Regions from separate parts of the Shewanella sp. DNRA4 genome, predicted to be linked through region 2. Evidence: predicted binding sites of a transcription regulator. Region 2 holds the regulator's gene; each other region holds the start of a gene.
What was found. Region 2 encodes NrdR, which represses ribonucleotide reductase genes. Its sites were predicted from a motif close to AAACACNANATNTNGTGTTT; they were not measured.
Positions count from the first base shown of each region.

Region 1: the regulator NrdR is predicted to act here: its motif matches at 3,750-3,769, upstream of nrdA (class 1a ribonucleoside-diphosphate reductase subunit alpha).
Region 3: the regulator NrdR is predicted to act here: its motif matches at 4,300-4,319, upstream of nrdD (anaerobic ribonucleoside-triphosphate reductase).

Region 1 is NZ_JABAIP010000016.1:85,196-92,165, reverse strand. It holds gene yfaE (class I ribonucleotide reductase maintenance protein YfaE) at 1-82, opposite strand, end outside; gene nrdB (class Ia ribonucleoside-diphosphate reductase subunit beta) at 116-1,246, opposite strand; gene nrdA (class 1a ribonucleoside-diphosphate reductase subunit alpha) at 1,308-3,596, opposite strand; gene HG547_RS17315 (HAD-IA family hydrolase) at 4,042-4,716, opposite strand; gene ubiG (bifunctional 2-polyprenyl-6-hydroxyphenol methylase/3-demethylubiquinol 3-O-methyltransferase UbiG) at 4,718-5,428, opposite strand; gene gyrA (DNA gyrase subunit A) at 5,813-6,970, shown strand, end outside.
Region 2 is NZ_JABAIP010000011.1:90,598-97,567, reverse strand. It holds gene HG547_RS13365 (LysR family transcriptional regulator) at 1-848, shown strand, start outside; gene ettA (energy-dependent translational throttle protein EttA) at 963-2,630, opposite strand; gene glyA (serine hydroxymethyltransferase) at 2,821-4,074, shown strand; gene nrdR (transcriptional regulator NrdR) at 4,285-4,734, shown strand; gene ribD (bifunctional diaminohydroxyphosphoribosylaminopyrimidine deaminase/5-amino-6-(5-phosphoribosylamino)uracil reductase RibD) at 4,821-5,966, shown strand; gene HG547_RS13340 (riboflavin synthase) at 5,974-6,630, shown strand; gene ribBA (bifunctional 3,4-dihydroxy-2-butanone-4-phosphate synthase/GTP cyclohydrolase II) at 6,698-6,970, shown strand, end outside.
Region 3 is NZ_JABAIP010000019.1:53,908-60,877, forward strand. It holds gene HG547_RS18605 (hypothetical protein) at 1-104, opposite strand, end outside; gene ribA (GTP cyclohydrolase II) at 218-829, opposite strand; gene HG547_RS18615 (YibL family ribosome-associated protein) at 1,093-1,449, opposite strand; gene nrdG (anaerobic ribonucleoside-triphosphate reductase-activating protein) at 1,575-2,036, opposite strand; gene nrdD (anaerobic ribonucleoside-triphosphate reductase) at 2,152-4,269, opposite strand; gene HG547_RS18630 (hypothetical protein) at 4,573-5,253, opposite strand; gene rssA (patatin-like phospholipase RssA) at 5,366-6,313, opposite strand; gene HG547_RS18640 (DEAD/DEAH box helicase) at 6,683-6,970, shown strand, end outside.

The sequences.
Region 1 (6,970 bases), on a different contig from region 2:
GTTGCCCTTGCAGGCGCACAATGGGCGCCTTGGCAAAGGGATTATTCAATGGATGGCTCTTTAGCTGGTTCGACTTAGTCATTTCGTAATCTAGTCATTTCACAATCAAAAGTGATTAGAGATCGAAATCAAGAAATTCATCACTGTCGACGGCTGCATCAATTTGGCCGACCAGATAGGATGACACTTCCACTTCTTGTGGGGCCACTTGCACTGCGTCACTCTCTAGCCAGTTTTTCATCCATGGCAGTGGGTTAGTTTGTTCTGCATAAGGTAGCGGCAGGTTAACTGACTTCATCCGTTGGTTGGTAATGTACTCAACATATTGGCAGAGGATCTGCTCGTTTAGACCGATCATTGAGCCGTCTTTGAACAGGTATTTCGCCCATTCTTTTTCTTGTTCGGCGGCTTTTAGGAACAGGTTATAGGCTTCCTGTTGGCATTCTGCGGCAATCTCGGCCATCTCAGGATCGTCTTTGCCGCCCTGCATAATGGTTAAGATATGCTGAGTGCTGTTTAAGTGCAGCGCCTCGTCACGAGCGATAAGACGAATAATTTTCGCGTTACCTTCCATAAGCTTACGCTCAGCGAAGGCAAATGAGCAGGCAAAGCTCACGTAGAAGCGAATGGCTTCGAGCGCGTTAACTGACATCATGCACAGGTACAGTGCTTTTTTCAGGGTGCGGGTATTTACCTCTAAAGGCTCACCATCAATCACATGGGTGCCTTCACCGAGTAGATGATATGTCTGGGTTAATTTGATGAGGTGATCGTAGAACTCTGCAATGTCTGTGGCACGGCGCAGGATCTCATGGTTCACCACGATATCGTCAAAAATCACTGAAGGATCGTTGACGATATTGCGAATAATGTGAGTGTATGAGCGCGAATGAATGGTCTCGGAGAATGACCAGGTTTCAATCCAGGTTTCTAACTCAGGCAGTGACACCAATGGCAAAAAAGCTACGTTAGGCGAGCGACCTTGAATTGAATCGAGCAGCGTTTGGTATTTCAGGTTCGAAATAAAAATATGCTTTTCATGATCGGGTAGTGAGTTGTAGTCGATTTTATCGCGGCTCACATCGACTTCCTCTGGGCGCCAGAAGAAAGACAGCTGCTTTTCAATTAATTTTTCAAACACTTCATATTTTTGTTGGTCATAACGTGCGACGTTTACCGATTGTCCGAAAAACATGGGTTCACGGGTGGCATCGTTGGGTGTTTGGCAAAAAGTAGAGTAGGTCATGGTACGAGTATTCCAATAAGTCGGGATCCCATTGGGATCCCGCAACCGTTAACATTGAAGATTAGATTTTGCAAGCGCCGCCAGCACAGCCGTCATCTTCTTTCTCTATGTTGGTAATGTCATCGTGTTGATCCGATGCTCCATCGCGAGTGTTATGGTAGTACAGCGTTTTTACACCTAACTTGTAGGCATTGAGTAAGTCTTTTAGCAGGGTCTGCATTGGGACTTTACGGCCCTCAAAACGCGCTGGATCATAGTTTGTGTTGGCCGAAATCGCTTGGTCAACGAACTTTTGCATGATACCCACAAGCTGTAAGTAACCTTCGTTGCTTGGCATTTGCCATAACAGCTCGTAGTTGTATTTCAGCTCATCAAAATCGGGTACCACTTGCTTTAACTGGCCATCTTTACTGGCTTTCACACTGATCAAGCCGCGTGGCGGTTCGATACCGTTGGTGGCGTTTGAGATCTGTGATGAAGTCTCAGACGGCATCAGTGCAGACAATGTCGAGTTACGTAAACCATACTCTTTAATGTCGTTACGCAGCGCTTCCCAGTCTAAATGCAATGGCTCACTGCAAATCTTATCTAGGTCACGTTTGTAGGTATCGATAGGTAAAATACCTTGAGCGTAAGTCGTCTCATTAAATAATGGGCACGCACCTTTTTCTTTCGCCAGATTCATTGACGCTTTGAGCAGATAAAACTGAATCGCTTCAAAGGTCTTGTGAGTCAGATTGTTCGCGCTACCATCGGAGTACTTCATACCATTCTTCGCTAAATAGTTAGCGAAGTTGATAACACCAATCCCTAAGGTACGACGGTTCATCGACGAAATCTGCGCCGCTTTGATTGGATAATCTTGGTAATCCAGCAGGTTATCTAAGGCTCGTACGGCTAAATCAGCTAATGGCTCCAGTTCTGCTAAATCGGTAATTGTCCCCAGGTTTAATGCCGACAGTGTACAAAGGGCGATTTCGCCGTTTGGATCGTCAATGTTATTCAATGGCTTAGTCGGCAGAGCGATTTCAAGGCAGAGGTTAGACTGTCTGATCGGTGCAACTTTTGAGTCAAATGGACTGTGGGTGTTACAGTGATCCACGTTTTGAATGTAGATACGGCCCGTTGAAGCACGTTCTTGCATCATCAGTGAGAACAGATCCACCGCTTTTAATGTCTTTTTGCGAATGCTGCTGTCTTGCTCATATTGCAGATATAAACGCTCAAATTCAGCTTGGTCTTCAAAGAAGGCATCGTAAAGACCGGGTACGTCCGATGGGCTGAACAAGCTGATGTTTTCACCTTTGATCAGACGCTGATACATCAGTTTATTCAGTTGCACGCCGTAGTCTAAATGACGGATACGGTTATCTTCAACGCCACGGTTATTTTTCAGTACTAGCAGCGATTCAACTTCTAAGTGCCAAATAGGATAGAAGAGGGTAGCTGCACCGCCGCGCACGCCGCCTTGCGAGCACGATTTCACCGCAGTTTGGAAATACTTGTAGAAAGGTAAGCAACCCGTGTGGAAGGCTTCGCCACCACGGATTGGGCTTCCTAATGCACGGATACGACCGGCGTTGATACCGATACCAGCGCGTTGGCTCACGTATTTTACGATAGATGATGCTGTCGCGTTGATTGAATCCAAGCTATCGCCACATTCAATCAGTACGCATGAGCTAAACTGACGAGTCGGCGTACGCACTCCCGCCATGATAGGCGTTGGCAGTGAAATCTTAAAAGTCGATACCGCGTCGTAAAAATCTTTGACGTATTGCAGACGCGTAGCTTTTGGATAGCGGGCAAACAAACAGGCCGCCACCAGAATATAGAGGAACTGGGCGCTCTCATAAATCTCGTGGGTGACGCGGTTTTGAACCAGATATTTACCTTCAAGCTGTTTAACGGCTGCGTAAGAGAAGTTCATATCGCGCCAATGGTCGATATAAGTATCCATAATATCGAGTTCTTCGCGGGTGTAATCCTGCAGAATATGCATATCATACTTACCCAACTCTACCAGCTTAGTGACATGGTCATATAACTTGGGTGGCTCGAACTGACCAAAAGCCTTCTTACGCAAATGGAATACGGCTAAACGCGCAGCCAGAAACTGATAATCGGGTGACTCAGGGGAAATTAAATCCGCCGCAGATTTGATGATCGTTTCGTGGATAGCTTCGGTTGGGATCCCATCGAAAAACTGTAAATGCGTGCGAAGTTCAACTTCAGAAACAGAAACGTTTTTTAATCCCTTGGCTGCCCAAGTAATTACGCGGTGTATTTTGTCGAGATCAATTGTCTCACGTGCACCACAGCGTTTTGTAACTGTCATATTGCTATTCATTGAAGAGAGGCCTTGGTTCTGATATCTGTTCAGGTGAACTAAGTCACCGTACGTTTCCTTGTAAAACAATCAACCTGAAAACCCTTAATACTGTTGACTATGGTGAAAATAGTCGATTTAGCGGGGAACTTCTAGTGTGTCTGATTGCTACCTATACACAAGATATGGTGTTTTAAATAATCTGAGATACAAGATAGTGAGGTTTGCTATTATTTGCAAGTCTCAATTTAGGGGGTATCTTGTGGATATCTTGAGGATAAAAAAATGCGTTAGTAATGACTAACCCTGTAGCTCAAATTGAGATTAGCATGCGTCTGATATGGCGAATTTTTATTCCGATCCCGCAGTGTGATCGATCGCTAAAATAAGCAGCGATCACGATCGCGGGGATTGACCCATAGCGTTAATTCTATTAATAGCTATCAGCATGAATCCTGATTCGTGCTTATTTTGTTAACGCTTGGCTTAGTGCCGAATGTAAATTCGAAGGCGTCGTAAACTGTGCATAGGCAGGCCATGCATCGGGTGTATCGTCCTCGCCCAAATATCCCCACAGCGCTACACCGCCGAGCATGCCCGCCGCTTGGGCTGCGAGTAAATCCCGCTCGGCATCGCCTAAATAAAGGATTTGCTGTGGCTTGCACTGCAACTGCTGCGCGCCTAATAACATAGGTGCGGTATGGGGCTTAGGGTAACGGGTCGAATCGCCGCTGATCATCACTGGCATACGCGAGCTGAGCTTAAGTTTATGTAACAGGGGACGAGTAAAGCGGGCAGGTTTATTGGTGATGACTCCAAATGGCACGCGGCATAACTCGAGCCAGTCAAGCAGTGGGGAAATACCTTCAAACAATTGGCAATGGTCGCCATTGATCCTTTGATAGTGGGCAAGGAGTCCTTGCTGGACTTGGGTGCGTAGCACCTCATCTGCGCCTGGAATGGCCGCATCGACTAAGGCAAAGCTGCCATGGGAGGCGGCGCTACGCATGTCTGCAAAGGGTTTTGCTGCAATACCGACATCAGACAAACTGAGGTTAAGGGCCTGAACCAGATCCGGCGCGGTATCGGCAAGAGTACCATCAAGGTCGAATAAGACCCCTTTAACCTCAGCTAAACTCATCTCAATCTGCCTTTTGCGTTGCAATCATATAGTTTACATCGACCTTAGATGTGTACTTAAAAATCCCTGTTAACGGGTTATAAGTGATCCCAAGGGCGTCTTTGCAGATGAGGTCGGTGTTATCGACTAACTCAATCAATTCAGAAGGTTTAATAAACTTATTATGATCATGAGTGCCAATCGGTAACATCTTCAGTAGATATTCAGCACCGATAATGGTTTCGACAAAGGATTTAACATTGCGATTAATCGTGGAAAAAAACACAAAACCACCGGGTTTTACCATATCGCAGCAGGCTTGGATCACTGATTGGGGATTGGGTACGTGTTCGAGCATCTCCATGCAGGTCACCACATCATAGTATTCGCGGTGATCTTCCCTATGAGCCTCGGCGGTGTTTTTCACGTAATTGATGCTTATACCAGTTTCTAGCGCATGCAAGCGTGCAACTTCTAACGGTTCTTCACCCATATCAAGACCATCAACCACTGCACCGATGCGCGCCATACTTTCGGATAAAATGCCACCGCCACAGCCGACGTCGAGCACTTTTTTACCAAAAATCCCACCAGCAGTCTGATCGATATAGTTTAAGCGAAGGGGATTTAATAGATGCAGCGGTTTAAACTCGCCATTGAGATCCCACCAGGTTTCGGCCATACGTTCAAACTTTGCGATTTCCTGTGGGTCTACGTTGGTATTCTGTTGCATGCGATTACCTAAAGCGGCTGAATAGTGCGGCTATTATAACGACAATGGTGGATAAACACAGTATTGGCTGATTCTAAGTCTTTGTGGTTGAGTGAAATTTCAGCAATTATCATTAATTCTTAAACACTTTGTGAAGCTGAGCGGTTTTTCTGCTCGGATATTAATCAAGTCTTGGACTCAATTTCGCCATTAACAACGGATTTTATCGGGTTTAAAAGTGCAAATTGACAGTGTTTTCATCTATTAAGCCACATCCTTCTCAATTCGCGCAGGATAGGTCTGGCGACATTAAATAACTGTGTTAGAATGCCAAATCACGTTTTTGGGCCGCTCAATGATACGGATTATGCGTTGTCGGCTAATTTTCAGGGGAACGAGCAGTTTATGACTGATCTGGCATCATCTATTTCGCCAATTAATATCGAAGACGAACTAAAGAATTCGTACCTTGATTACGCCATGAGCGTCATCGTAGGACGTGCATTACCAGACGTGCGTGATGGCCTTAAGCCTGTACATCGCCGCGTGCTGTTTGCCATGAGTGAATTGAAGAACGATTGGAACAAGCCGTACAAAAAGTCTGCCCGTGTGGTCGGTGACGTGATCGGTAAATATCACCCCCATGGTGACTCGGCGGTATACGACACTATCGTGCGTATGGCTCAGCCTTTCTCACTGCGTTACACCTTAGTCGACGGTCAAGGAAACTTCGGTTCGGTTGACGGTGACTCTGCCGCGGCAATGCGTTATACCGAAATCCGGATGGATAAGTTAGCGCACCAGCTCCTTGCCGATCTTGAAAAAGAAACCGTTGACTATGTGCCAAACTACGACGGCACAGAACAAATTCCTGCGGTATTACCGACACGCGTACCTAACCTGTTGATTAACGGTTCATCGGGTATTGCGGTGGGTATGGCGACGAACATCCCACCACACAACTTAACGGAAGTGGTTAAAGGCTGTTTAGCGCTTATCGCCGATCCTGCGCTGTCGATTGAACAGCTCATGGAATATATTCCTGGCCCTGATTTCCCAACGGCGGCGATCATCAATGGCCGTAAGGGCATTATCGATGCGTACAAGACGGGCCGCGGCCGCGCCGTTATGCGCGCGCTGGCTGAAGTCGAAACCGAAGATAACGGCCGTGAACGTATTATCGTCACCGAAATTCCTTATCAGGTGAACAAGGCGAAACTCATCGAGAAAATCGCTGAGCTAGTTAAAGATAAGAAGATTGAAGGCATTAGCGGCCTGCGCGATGAGTCTGACAAAGACGGTATGCGCATCGTTATCGAAATTAAGCGTGGTGAAGTGGGTGAAGTTGTCCTGAACAACTTGTACGCACAAACCCAAATGCAATGTTCTTTTGGTATCAACATGGTGGCTTTGACCAATGGTCAGCCTAAGTTGTTCAACTTAAAAGAAATGCTCGAATGCTTTATCCTGCACCGCCGTGAAGTGGTGACTCGCCGTACCGTATTCGAACTGCGTAAAGCGCGCGAACGTGCCCATATTCTTGAGGCATTAGCGGTCGCGCTG
Region 2 (6,970 bases):
CTATGGTAACCCGCTATTTAAGTGAGATGGAAGAATGGTCAGGCGCACGCTTACTGCACCGTTCGACAAGACGTTTGAGTCTAACCAGTGCGGGCGAGCAAGTGCTCGATTATTGCCAGCGCTTGCTTGAATTAGCGCAGGAAGTCCCCGCGGTCAGTCATGTACAAAGCGCCCAACCGCGAGGATTGCTGCGGATCAGTTGCTCACAATTTATGGCCCATTTACTCCTTCCCACGGTCGTGCGTCCTTACTTAGCCCAATATCCGCAGGCGAGTGTGAACTTTCATGTTAGCAGCCAAACCGTTGATTTAGTTGCTGAACGTATTGATCTTGCCATACGTATCACTAATGAGCTCGATCCTAGTCTAATCGCCAGACGTTTAGGGGAATGTGAGTCCGTGGTCTGCGCCGCACCGCGTTATCTTGCCACCCATTCACTTATTAGCCATCCCGAGGATTTAACTCGGCATAACTGTTTAACCTATTCCTACTTTGGCGATGTGATGTGGCGGTTTACCCAAATTATTCATCCTGATGGTATCGAGGCGGGGCAGCTTTTTAATATTCCCGTAAGAGGTAACTTAAGTGCCAATGATTCTATGGTGGTACTAAACGCCACCTTGGCCGGCGAGGGGATTGCTATGCAGCCCCTGTGGGCGGTTAAACCGCATCTCGACTCGGGGGCATTAGTGCCACTGCTGCGGGAATTTAAACCTCAATCCTTGGGCGTATATGGGGTGTATCAATCCCGTAAACATATGCAGCCCGCCTTAAGAGTGATGATGGATATGCTGGTGGCCTACTTTGCTAGCATGAACCAGCATGAATATAGTGCCAGCCTGAAATAACGGAAAATCCTCACCCTAAATTCAATGCAATAAAAAGGAGCTTAACCCTTTCGAGTTAACCTCCTCAGATACACGCTTGCCTAGATTCTAGATTCTAGATTCTAGATTCTCGATCTATTTCGTCATGCGCTTGTATTTCAGGCGGTGTGGTTCAACCACATCGGCGCCATAGGTGTTCTTCAACCACGCTGAGTATTCGGTGTAGTTACCTTCGTAGAAGTTAACTTGGCCTTCGTCGCGGTAGTCCAGAATATGAGTCGCGATACGGTCTAAGAACCAACGGTCATGCGAGATCACCATAGCGCAACCAGGGAATTCGAGGATCGCTTCTTCCAGTGCGCGCAGGGTTTCAACGTCTAAGTCGTTGGTCGGTTCGTCGAGGAGCAGTACGTTACCGCCAGCCTGCAACAGTTTAGCTAAGTGAACACGGTTGCGCTCACCGCCCGATAGAGTACCGATAATCTTTTGCTGATCTGCACCACGGAAGTTAAAGCGGCCCACATAGGCGCGACTTGGAATTTCCATGTTGTTGATGCGCATGATGTCTTGACCACCAGAGATTTCTTGCCAAATGGTGTTTTTGTCATTCATCGAATCGCGGAACTGTTCAACCGACGCAAGTTGCACGGTTTCACCTATCTCAATGGTGCCGCTATCGGGTTGCTCGCTGCCTGACAGCATGCGGAACAGGGTCGATTTACCTGCACCGTTGGCACCGATAATACCGACGATCGCGCCCTTAGGAATCGAGAACGACAGGTTATCGATCAGCACGCGGTCACCGTAGGATTTGGTTAAGTTTTTAACCTCAATCACTTTGTCACCTAAACGTGGTCCGGGCGGAATAAACAGCTCGTTGGTTTCGTTACGTTTTTGGTAATCAGTGGTGTTCAGCTCTTCGAAGCGCGCCATACGGGCTTTGCCCTTAGACTGACGGCCTTTCGCGCCTTGGCGAACCCATTCTAATTCTTTCGCAATGGTCTTTTGACGCGCGCTTTCTGCGGCAGATTCCTGCTTCAAGCGAGCATCCTTTTGCTCCAGCCAAGAAGAGTAGTTACCTTCCCATGGGATACCCTCACCACGGTCAAGTTCTAAAATCCAGCCCGCAGCATTGTCGAGGAAGTAACGGTCGTGGGTAATCGCCACAACGGTGCCCGTGTATTCCTGCAGGAAGTGTTCGAGCCACGCGACGGATTCAGCGTCCAAGTGGTTGGTCGGTTCGTCGAGTAGCAGCATTTCTGGTTTTTCCAGCAGCAGACGACAAATTGCTACACGGCGGCGCTCACCACCCGATAAGACTTCAATCTTTTCATCCCAATCAGGCAGACGTAGCGCGTTCGCCGCGCGCTCAAGGATGTTGTCTAGATTGTGAGCGTCCTGCGCCTGAATAATCGCTTCAAGTTCGCCTTGCTCTTTGGCAAGCGCGTCGAAGTCCGCATCGGGTTCTGCATAAGCGGCATAGACTTTGTCTAAGCGTTTGAGGGCATTTTTTGCTTCAGAAACCGCTTCTTCAATCGCTTCACGCACGGTTTGCGTTGGGTCGAGTTTGGGTTCCTGTGGCAGGTAACCAATCTTCAGCCCTGGCATTGGGCGCGCTTCACCCTCAATCTCGGTATCGATACCGGCCATAATGCGCAGTAGGGTGGATTTACCTGAACCGTTAAGACCTAACACACCGATCTTGGCGCCGGGGAAAAAGCTTAAGGAAATGTCTTTAAGGATCTGCTTCTTAGGCGGAACAACCTTGCCCACCCGCAACATGCTGTAAACAAACTGAGCCATTTTTCTGCATCTATAAGTGACTAATGATGCGGCTAATTCTACTCGATTGCGCGCCGAACTCAACTCGGCATTGAGGCGCATTCAAGCTAAAACTGTAGGATTTTCATGTTTCAGAGACTGGGATTGTCGGCTCGTTACGAGTAGAATACCGCGCAACCCTACCTACAAGAATTGGCAGCTGGAGTAAGCAATGCTGAAAAAAGATATGAATATCGCAGATTATGATCCGGAACTGTTTAACGCGATTCAGAACGAAACTCTGCGTCAAGAAGAGCATATTGAGCTGATTGCTTCTGAAAACTACACCAGTCCACGCGTGATGGAAGCGCAAGGTTCACAACTAACCAATAAGTACGCCGAAGGCTATCCAGGCAAGCGTTACTACGGCGGTTGTGAGTATGTGGACGTAGTTGAAACCTTAGCGATTGAGCGTGCAAAACAACTGTTTGGCGCGACTTACGCAAACGTACAACCTCACTCAGGTTCTCAAGCAAACAGCGCCGTTTACATGGCATTGTTAAAACCAGGCGATACCGTTTTAGGTATGAACCTCGCTCACGGTGGTCACTTGACCCACGGTTCACCTGTTAACTTCTCCGGTAGACTGTACAACATCATTCCTTACGGCATCGATGAATCAGGCAAAATTGACTACGACGAAATGGAACGTCTGGCGGTTGAACATAAGCCTAAGATGATGATCGGTGGTTTCTCTGCTTATTCAGGTATCGTTGACTGGGCAAGAATGCGCGAAATCGCAGACAAAATCGGTGCTTATCTGTTTGTCGACATGGCACACGTTGCGGGTCTTATCGCCGCTGGTGTGTATCCAAACCCAGTGCCACACGCGCACGTTGTGACCTCAACCACTCACAAGACCTTAGCCGGTCCTCGTGGCGGTATCATTCTGTCTGCTGCCGATGATGAAGAGTTATACAAAAAGCTGAACTCTGCGGTATTCCCAGGCGGTCAAGGCGGTCCTTTGATGCATGTTATCGCGGGTAAAGCGGTAGCCTTCAAAGAAGCTTTAGAGCCAGAGTTCAAAGCTTACCAACAACAAGTGGTTAAGAACGCTAAAGCTATGGTTGAAGTGTTCTTAGAGCGCGGTTACAAAATCGTTTCTGGCGGTACTGACAACCACTTAATGCTGGTGGACTTAATCGGTCGCGACCTGACGGGTAAAGAAGCCGATGCCGCTTTAGGTAGCGCGAACATCACAGTAAACAAAAACTCTGTGCCTAACGATCCACGTTCTCCATTCGTGACCTCTGGTGTGCGTATCGGTACGCCTGCGATCACTCGCCGTGGCTTTAAAGAAGCTGAAGCGAAAGAGTTAACCGGTTGGATCTGTGACATCCTCGACGATGCCCACAATCCAGCGGTCATCGAGCGCGTAAAAGGCCAAGTATTGGCTCTGTGCGCTCGTTTCCCTGTTTACGGTTAATTCGTTAATTTATCCGAATATATCGGCTAAGTTCACAACAGCTTAGGTCGTTAAGCTTAGGTGGTTAACCTCAGCCGATAAATAGGATAAAATCCCATGGCCGCATTAAGCGGCCATTTTTATTGCTAAAATCGTAGACTTAAACCCGCTCGGTTTAAGCAAGATACAGCGAAAGCCATAGGCTTTATTCCATTCACGGCAGGAGGCTCAATGCATTGTCCATTTTGCAGCGCGACAGATACTAAGGTGATCGATTCCCGATTAGTGGCGGAAGGCCATCAAGTGCGTCGTCGCCGAGAATGCACCGAATGCCACGAACGATTTACCACTTTCGAAGGGGCCGAATTAGTGATGCCACGGGTGATTAAACGTGATGGCACGCGTCAACCCTTTGATGAAGAAAAGCTGCAAGCAGGTATGTTACGCGCGGTCGAAAAGCGCCCCGTGTCCATGGATGAAATCGAGCAGGCCTTAAGTAAAATCAAGTCAACGCTGCGGGCGACTGGCGAGCGTGAAGTGCCATCCGAGATGATAGGCAACTTGATGATGGAACAGTTAATGAGCCTAGACAAGGTTGCCTATATTCGTTTTGCCTCGGTTTATCGCGCCTTTGAAGACGTCTCCGAATTTGGTGAGGCGATTGCGAAACTGCAAAAGTAACGTGGGTTATCTTAGGTTAGTGCTTAGGTTAGTGCCTCGTTTTGCGCCGCATTCGGCACGCTTCCTCAAGATTTCATAGGGTTTATATGAATTGGTCAGAACGCGATAACCAGATGATGAGCCGCGCTATACAACTGGCTCGCAAAGGATTTTATACCACTCGCCCCAATCCCAGTGTAGGCTGCGTTATCGTAAAAGATAATCAGATTGTCGGTGAAGGTTATCATCAAAAAGCTGGCGAGCCCCACGCCGAGGTGCATGCACTGCGCATGGCTGGCGAGCTTGCCCGTGGCGCGACGGCTTATGTCACCTTAGAACCTTGTAGCCATTATGGCCGCACACCGCCGTGCGCCTTAGCGCTGATCAATATCGGTGTTAAACGAGTGGTGGTGGCGGTGGAAGATCCCAATCCTCAGGTCGGTGGCCGCGGTATTCAAATGCTGCGCGATGCGGGTATTGAAGTGGATGTGGGATTACATCGCGATGAGGCCTATGCCTTAAATCTTGGTTTTATGAAGCGTATGGAATTGGGGCTGCCTTGGGTGACGGTCAAACTGGCCGCGAGTCTTGATGGTAAAACTGCGTTATCAAACGGGGTGTCCAAATGGATCACTGGCCCTGAAGCGCGCCGCGATGTGCAGCGTTTACGTTTACGCGCCTGCGCCATAGTGACTGGGATTGAAACCGTATTGGCCGATGATCCTTCGCTCAATGTGAGATACTCAGAGCTTGGTAGTCTTACCTCGCAATTGAGTGAAGCGCAGGTTTTACAACCGCTGCGAGTAGTTTTAGACAGTCGCGCCCGTATGCCGATTACGGCAGCCTTGTTTACAATTGAATCACCGATTTTATTAGTCTCGACAGTGAGCTATTCGTCAGACTTTATGGCGCAATTACCCGCCCATGTGACTTGTCTCCAATTACCAGCCATTGAGAGTCGAATCTCATTGCCTGCACTATTAAGCTATTTAGGCAAAAGCTATAATCAGGTGCTTATCGAAGCGGGCGCGACCTTAGCTGGCGCCTTTATTCGCTCAGGATTAGCCGATGAATTAGTGCTATATCAAGCGATGAAAATCCTTGGCGCACAAGGGCGTAATCTACTCGAATTACCCGATTATCAAATGATGGCCGATATTCCGATCCTCAAACTGGTCGATGAGCGTAAAGTGGGCGCGGATACGCGTTTTACCTTGAGGCTCACGTCCAATCCATCTTTAGCGAATAAGTGAGTTAACCATGTTTACTGGGATTATTGAGGCCGTTGGCACGCTGCGAAAGCTTGAACGCAAAGGCGATGATATTCGTTTGACGGTCGCCAGTGGCAAACTGGATTTAAGCGATGTGCGTTTAGGCGACAGTATCGCCACCAACGGTGTGTGTTTGACTGTGGTGCAACAATTAGCCGATGGCTATGTGGCTGATGTCTCAGCAGAAACCGTCAGCCTTACAGGCTTTGCCAACTATAAAGTGGGCACTAAGGTCAATCTTGAAAAGGCCGTCACCCCAACCACACGTTTAGGCGGCCATATGGTCAGCGGCCATGTGGATGGCATTGCCACCGTAGAGCAGCGTCTTGCTCGTGGTCAAGCAATCGAATTTTGGTTAGCGGCGCCTACTGAGCTTGCTCGCTATATTGCCCATAAAGGTTCTATCACCATCGATGGTGTGAGCCTCACGGTAAACGAAGTCGATGGCCATCGTTTCCGATTAACCATAGTGCCCCATACCGCGGGTGAAACCACGTTGGTGGATTTGAAAGCCGGCGATAAGGTGAATATTGAAGTGGATTTAATCGCCCGCTATTTAGAGCGTTTAATGCGCTTTGATACTAAAGAAACCCAAGGCGGTGGGGTGACCATGGAAATGTTAGCCCGTGCTGGCTTTGTGCGTTAGGGCACTGGCACTTAGCTCACTTAGGTATAGAATTTCATAACAACAGTAAAATCATAAAGGTCCTACAATGGCGCTGCACAGTATAGAAGAGATCATCGAGGATATTCGTCAAGGCAAAATGGTTATTTTGATGGATGACGAAGACAGAGAAAACGAAGGCGACCTGATTATGGCGGCAGAGTTGGTGACGCCAGAAGCGATTAACTTTATGGCGAAATACGGTCGTGGACTCATCTGCCAAACCATGACTAAAGCTCGTTGCCAGCAGCTAAATCTGCCCTTGATGGTAACCAATAACAATGCGCAGTTCTCGACCAACTTTACGGTATCGATTGAAGCT
Region 3 (6,970 bases), on a different contig from region 2:
GAAAACGCTTGGGAAGATTGGGGGGCAAATGCTGCAATATCTTGCGGGTGACTGGAGTTGGAAACAGGCTCTGTCGACGCCAACAGCGGGAAAACAATCCCCATTGATAGCGCCGAAATGGAGCAGAGGTTGACGATAAACCGACTAAAAATGATATTCAATTTACGCAAACAGATCCTAATTTGCAGCCTAATCGGTAAATTTATTGCACTAAGAACTACTGTTCATCCGTAAAATGATACTCAGACATCATATGCCCAAGCTCAGTGGACTTAGTCTTTAAGTAAGCCTCATTATAGCGATTTTTACCGACTTGTAAGGGTACGCGCTCAACCACTTCGATGCCGATTTCTTTCATCGCTTTGACTTTGCGAGGGTTATTGGTCATTAAGCGTACATGCTTTACGCCAATCTGCTCAAGCATAGGCTGGATCAAATCATATTTACGCATGTCCGCAGGGAAACCTAACTGTTCATTCGCCTCAACCGTATTGGCGCCTTTATCCTGCAACTCATAGGCACGGATCTTGTTTAGCAGACCAATACCACGACCTTCCTGACGCAAATATAAGATAAACCCACTGCCAGTCTCGGCAATGTTTTGCATCGCGGTTTGCAGCTGGAATCCACAGTCACAGCGTAAGCTGAATAAGGCATCGCCCGTGAGACACTCAGAGTGAATACGGCCTAAAACAGGAGCATCGCTACTTAGGGTGCCAAATGTGAGGGCAACATGCTCTTTACCGGTTTCGGTATCTTCAAAACCGTGCATGGCAAAAACGCCCCAGGGAGTGGGTAATTTTGACGTCGCGACATATTTTATCGACATGACTTAACCTTAACGACAACTCTCATTCCATGAGACGGAAGGAACATCCATAAACAAAACAATGATTAGGTACTTAGCCTACGGCGCACCTATTCTAAAGTGTTTTCAGCAATCACGAAATACTTTAGTAATTTAATCAACTACAAAACTAAGCTATTAACTGCGTGACTCATTTAGCTCAATGGGTAATTTGTCGAGCCAAGGCGCTGCAAAATAGATAAGTGTTCTATTTTGCAACTCATTGAATAACTTAGCAATGTAGCTTAAAATTTTGCTGGTGCAAAACCTGTTACTTCAGTCAAGCCCATTTCACGCCCTAAAGCAGTCATAGGGTGCACAACAACTAAGCCTTTTACTGACTTTTTCAGTTGACCCATATCGGCTTGCTCGGCTTTGGTAAGGGCACGATGAAATGGCAAGTGCTGAATATCCACCCCTTGCTTTTGTAATAAACGCGACTGCTGCGTTTTTACGCTATTGATTTGCTTAGTAACAGCCTCAATCTCGCGTTTAAACTGCGCCACGATGACAACATCGCCACGTTGCTCTGCCGCCGCCAGTTTACGACGAAACTTATCTAACTTATCGTTTAGCTGCTGCAGTTCTTGCTTTAAATTCATTATGTTACCTTAAATTACTTTAGCGAATCCCAGTCGATATTGACCTAATCTTTGGCCTGTTTGTCTGGGTCACTGTGTCAAGGTGTGGGATTATAACAGCAAGTTAGCGATCCTCGTTACCGCTTTTATAAGAAACGGATCACCTGATTACTGCTACCCCGATATGGAAGGCTCGGAACTGCAAGATTTTGCTCGAATTTGCCATCCACCAGCACATCTACATATTCCAGCACCGCACGCTGCTTATCGCTCAATTCATTCCATACATAGCCCGTCCACAGCCAAATATCTTTACCGGGACATTCAGCTTTGACGCGCTTAACAAGCGCCAAAATCCCCTCAAGATTGGCGGGTAAAAGTGGATCGCCGCCAGAGAGTGATAAGCCACGGCGAACGATCCGCGTATCCTGCAAATCGGCGATGATATTATCTTCCATTGCCTTATCAAATAAATGGCCAGAGCGCACATCCCAAGTACTTTGATTATAGCAACCACGGCATTGGTGCTCACAGCCTGAAACAAATAAGGTGGCCCGAGTGCCTGGGCCGTTGACCACATCAACGGGATAATATTGCTGATAGTTCATTGTATAAGTCCAATACGAAATACAAGGAGCGCCAGACTGGCTAAAAATCAAAGCACAGTCCCATGCTAAGCGACTGTGCTGATATCAGTGTAACAAACACAACAAGGCAAAAATGTTACAAGTGTTTGATCCTACGCTTCACTTCTTCTTGCTTACCATGGTTGAACGGTCTGGCATCGGGACTACCTAAGTAACCACACACACGGCGCGTAACAGACACTCGACTTGGCTCATGGTTGCCGCATTTAGGGCAAGTAAATCCTTTACTAGTACAGCTAAATTCGCCGGTAAAACCACAATCATAACATTCGTCAATCGGCGTGTTAGTACCGTAGTAAGGTACACGGCTATAGCTGTAATCCCAGACATTTTCGAGAGCTTCGATATTGTGCTGCATATTAGGATATTCGCCGTAGCAAATAAAACCACCATTGGCGATGGCGGGATATGGCTGCTCAAAATCGATTTTATCGTAAGGATTCACGTGCTTTTCCACATCTAAATGGAAGCTATTGGTGTAATAGCCCTTATCGGTTACCCCCGCAACCACACCAAACTGGCGCGCATCGAGCTTACAAAAACGACTGCAGAGACTCTCACTTGGGGTGCTATAAAGGCTGAATCCATAACCCGTTTCGGCCTTCCATGCGTCGGTAGCCGCTTTAAGGTGCGCAACAATCGCCACCGCTTTTTCACGAAGCTTAGCATCATCAAACACATGGGTTTCAGTGCCATAGAGCGCATTAATGGTTTCATGTAAACCGATATAACCTAATGAAATTGATGCCCGACCATTTTTAAAGATTTGGGCGATATCATCATCGGCACGCAAGCGCACGCCACAGGCACCTTCCATATACAAAATCGGCGCAACTCTGGCTTTCACTCCGTTTAACCGTTCGATACGCGTATCTAATGCGCGGCGGGCAAGTAATAGCCGCTCATCCAGAATACGGTAGAACTCAGCCTCATCGCCATTCGCTTCTAGCGCAACACGTGGCAAGTTTAAGCTAACAACGCCAAGGTTATTGCGGCCTTCATGGACGAGTTCACCATTTTCTTTATAGGAACCTAAAAAGCTGCGGCAACCCATAGGGGTTTTAAACGAACCCGTCACTTTTTCCACTTGCTCATAGTTCAAAATATCTGGATACATGCGCATACTGGCGCATTTAAGGGCCATTTGTTTTACATCGTAATTGCAATCACCGACTTTGTGGTTAATACCATCACGGATGGCAAACACCAATTTAGGGAACACCGCTGTTTTACGATTTTTACCTAACCCCGCCATGCGTACTTTCAGCATCGATTGTTGAATTAAACGCGACTCCCACGAAGTACCTAGACCGAAACCAAAGGTCACAAACGGGGTTTGTCCATTAGCGGTATGTAAGGTATTCACCTCATATTCAAGGGATTGGAAAGCATCGTGGCATTCTTTTTCAGTCTGAGCAGTGGCATAGGCTTTAGCATCTTTAATCTGCCAGTTCAGTGCCACTTGATAATGTTTGTCATAACTCTTGGCCACAAAAGGCGCTAACACTTCATCAATACGATTAATCGTGGTGCCGCCATAGATATGGCTTGCCACTTGGGCAATAATTTGCGCCGTCACGGCCGTAGCGGTAGAGATCGATTTTGGGGTCTCAATTTCGGCATTGCCCATCTTAAAGCCATGGGTCAACATGCCCGCCAAATCAATCAACATACAGTTAAACATCGGGAAAAAGGGCGAGTAATCAAGATCGTGATAGTGGATCTCACCGATTTCGTGCGCAGCCACCACATCCTTAGGCAGAATATGGCTCTTGGCATAATGTTTAGCCACGATGCCCGCCAGCAGATCCCGTTGAGTTGGGATAACTTTAGAGTCTTTATTGGCGTTTTCATTTAACAGTGCGGCATTGCTCTGTTCGACTAAACCACGGATTTCAAGATTGAGCTTACTGGTAGCATCGCGGCAAATGTCTCTGTCGTGACGATATTCAATGTAGACCCGTGCCAATGATTTATAAGGGCCTTCCATCAATAGGTTTTCAACCGCATCCTGTAGATGGTGGATTTCAACTTCTGCCATATTCGCCACTCGTTCTCTCACACAAGCGGCTACCGTCGCGGCATAATCTGCGTCCTCTATCCCAACCGAGTTTGCAGCAGCGACCACTGCATCTCTTATCCTTGTTTCATCAAAAGGTGTGCGGCAACCATCCCGCTTGATCACGACTGGCATTGTTTAATTCCTCTCCATCCCGATTAAAATTAACACTATATATAGTGATTAAATAATCTATCAACACAATATGTAGGCAATTAAGCGGCATCGACACCTAAAATTCCATGATCCAGATCATGATTTATCGGATGGATAAAAAGAACAAATAAGAACTGCTGCCAAACCCAATGATCTCAGTTTTAGGCCTTGACCTTGATGCTAAAGCAAGATAGTAGACGCAGGAAATGGCGCTAATAATGACAAAAGACTCTGACCCAAAAGCCAAAGTCTATTGTTTTTGAAAGAATATTGTAAATAAGACTAGCGCTTAGCTAAGGCAAGATAACTGCTCAATTGTCCCAACGCCGATTGCTGCATCCCCATGGATGAAGCCACCTGCATCGTTGATTTAAGTCCCTGCCATAACTGTTTTTGACTATCGCTCATGGTGGGGTTGCTATTCAAATAATCCGTTAATTGACCAAACACTTTAGTCGCCTTTTGTGCCAGCACTGGCGACTGGGCATCATCCATGTTTTTTAACACATTTTTAGCATCTACTAACGTGTTGATCATCGGGCTATTAGGCGATTTTTCAGCCAAAGACTTTAGCTCATCATCGATAAAATCCTGCAAAGACTGCTTATTGGTACTTTGGCTTGGCAAACTAATGCCGTTTTGCGAGAGCCGTTCCACCTGTGCATCGGAAAGAATACCGTCTTTTTGTAACCGCGAGACTAAAGCGGGTATCTCAGCCACACTAAATTTGCCATCAGCAAAAAAGTCTTTCGACATGGCCTGAATTTTTTGTGCTCGCAGTGCCCGTGGTGACAGCGCTATCTCCTCACCCGGTTTAGTATCAACCTTAGGGGGTTCTTTGGCTGAGGAGTTTGACTCCGTACTCGATTCAGTTTTACCTGTCTCCGTCTTTTTGCTATTCAGGCCATAAGCTTCAGCAGCACTGCTACGATTTAGATTAAGGGCATTTAAAAGAGAATTCATCGTCAATAATTCGGCGTCTAATACTGATTAATGGTTTTAAAGCAAAAACTAAGCCAATCAAGCAGTAAGTAGTGTCATATCGTAATTAACAGATAAATTCATCCTGACATTTTTAGCCTTTCCAGATCGCCGCTTCAATTAAATGTGCCACTTTTGCCACGGCAGCTTCACCTGCTGCAATGGCTTCAGCTGCTCGGTGGAACTCCATGGTGCCGATATTAGCCACTTCGGGTACAACACAGATATCGGGAGGGTCACCCATTAAACGCGCCCGTTTATGCCGCTGCTCTAAAATACTCATCGACTGGGACATCACCGCAATCATACCGGGATTAGATTTAGTCCCTAGGGAAAACTTATCGGTTAAGCTACCGACATATTCTCGTCCGCGGGCGAATAAATCCATAAAACCCGTTTCTTGGCGCGCAGGCATTTGGGTTTCATCTTTAGGTGCCCGATGGCTGGTCATATTAACGGGTAAAACTTGTAATCGACCGGTATGAAAACCTTGTAAATCAACGGCAATGACAATATCTACCCCCATAGCACGGCTCACCGAAACGGGGACAGGATTAACAACTGCACCATCCACTAACCAACGCTCACCTTGACGGACAGGCGCTAATATCCCAGGCATAGAGCAAGAGGCCCGTACGGCTTGGCGTAAATCACCATGGCGAAACCAGATTTCCTGACCTGAATAAAGATCCGTGGCAATGGCCGCAAAGGGACGCTCTAAATCCTCGATATTGATATCACCAATCCGCGATTGCAGTACATCGAATACTTTTTCGCCGCCAATTAGCCCACCTTTACGCCAACGAATGTCCATCAGTCCCAACACATCCCAACTAGAGAAGCTGCGCACCCACTCTTCAAGTTCCGCTAAATGATTATGAGCATAAGCAGCGCCAACAAGGGCGCCGATTGAGCATCCAGCGACCTTATCGGGTTTAATTCCCATGGCGGCAAGCCCATTGAGTACGCCAATATGTGCCCAACCTTTGGCTGCACCACTGCCTAAGGCAATACCGATCGTCGGAGTTGTCCCCTTACTCATAATAAATTCCCTTAATAAATCGATGATTTAAAGAAGCGCTATGACGTGAAAAAGCTAAATTCCAGCCAAAGTGTTGTCAATCATTAGACAACATAAACCGTTATGCTAGCCAGTCATTAGATACATTTATATGGTTTACGCTCGGCCTTATCCCCTTGGGCAGAGAGTAACCACATCGTCGCTTGATATCCTGTAAGTTCATAGCCAATTTGGCTAAACATAGCACTCGGGACAAATATCGAGCGTGACACAAGCCAAGCAAATAAGTGGCTATTTAGATGATTACGCAAGATTATGCCCAATCAAGATAGCTGACCATAGTGATTTAGCGCTATAATCTGCCCTCACTCAGATTTAGGGGATATACCTTTGCAGTTTACTGATTTTTCTCTGGACCAGCGTCTGTTACAAAGCTTAAAGCATATGGGGATTGCAACCCCAACCGCCATCCAGGAACAAGCATTACCTATCGCATTGGCAGGTAAAGATTTAATGGCATCATCAAAGACTGGGTCAGGTAAGACCTTGGCATTTTTGCTGCCCGCATTGCAAAGGGTTATCTCCACCCGCGCCCTCAGTAAGCGCGACCCTAGAGTATTGATTTTATTACCGACCCGCGAATTAGCCCATCAGGTGTACAGTCAGTTACGCTTATTG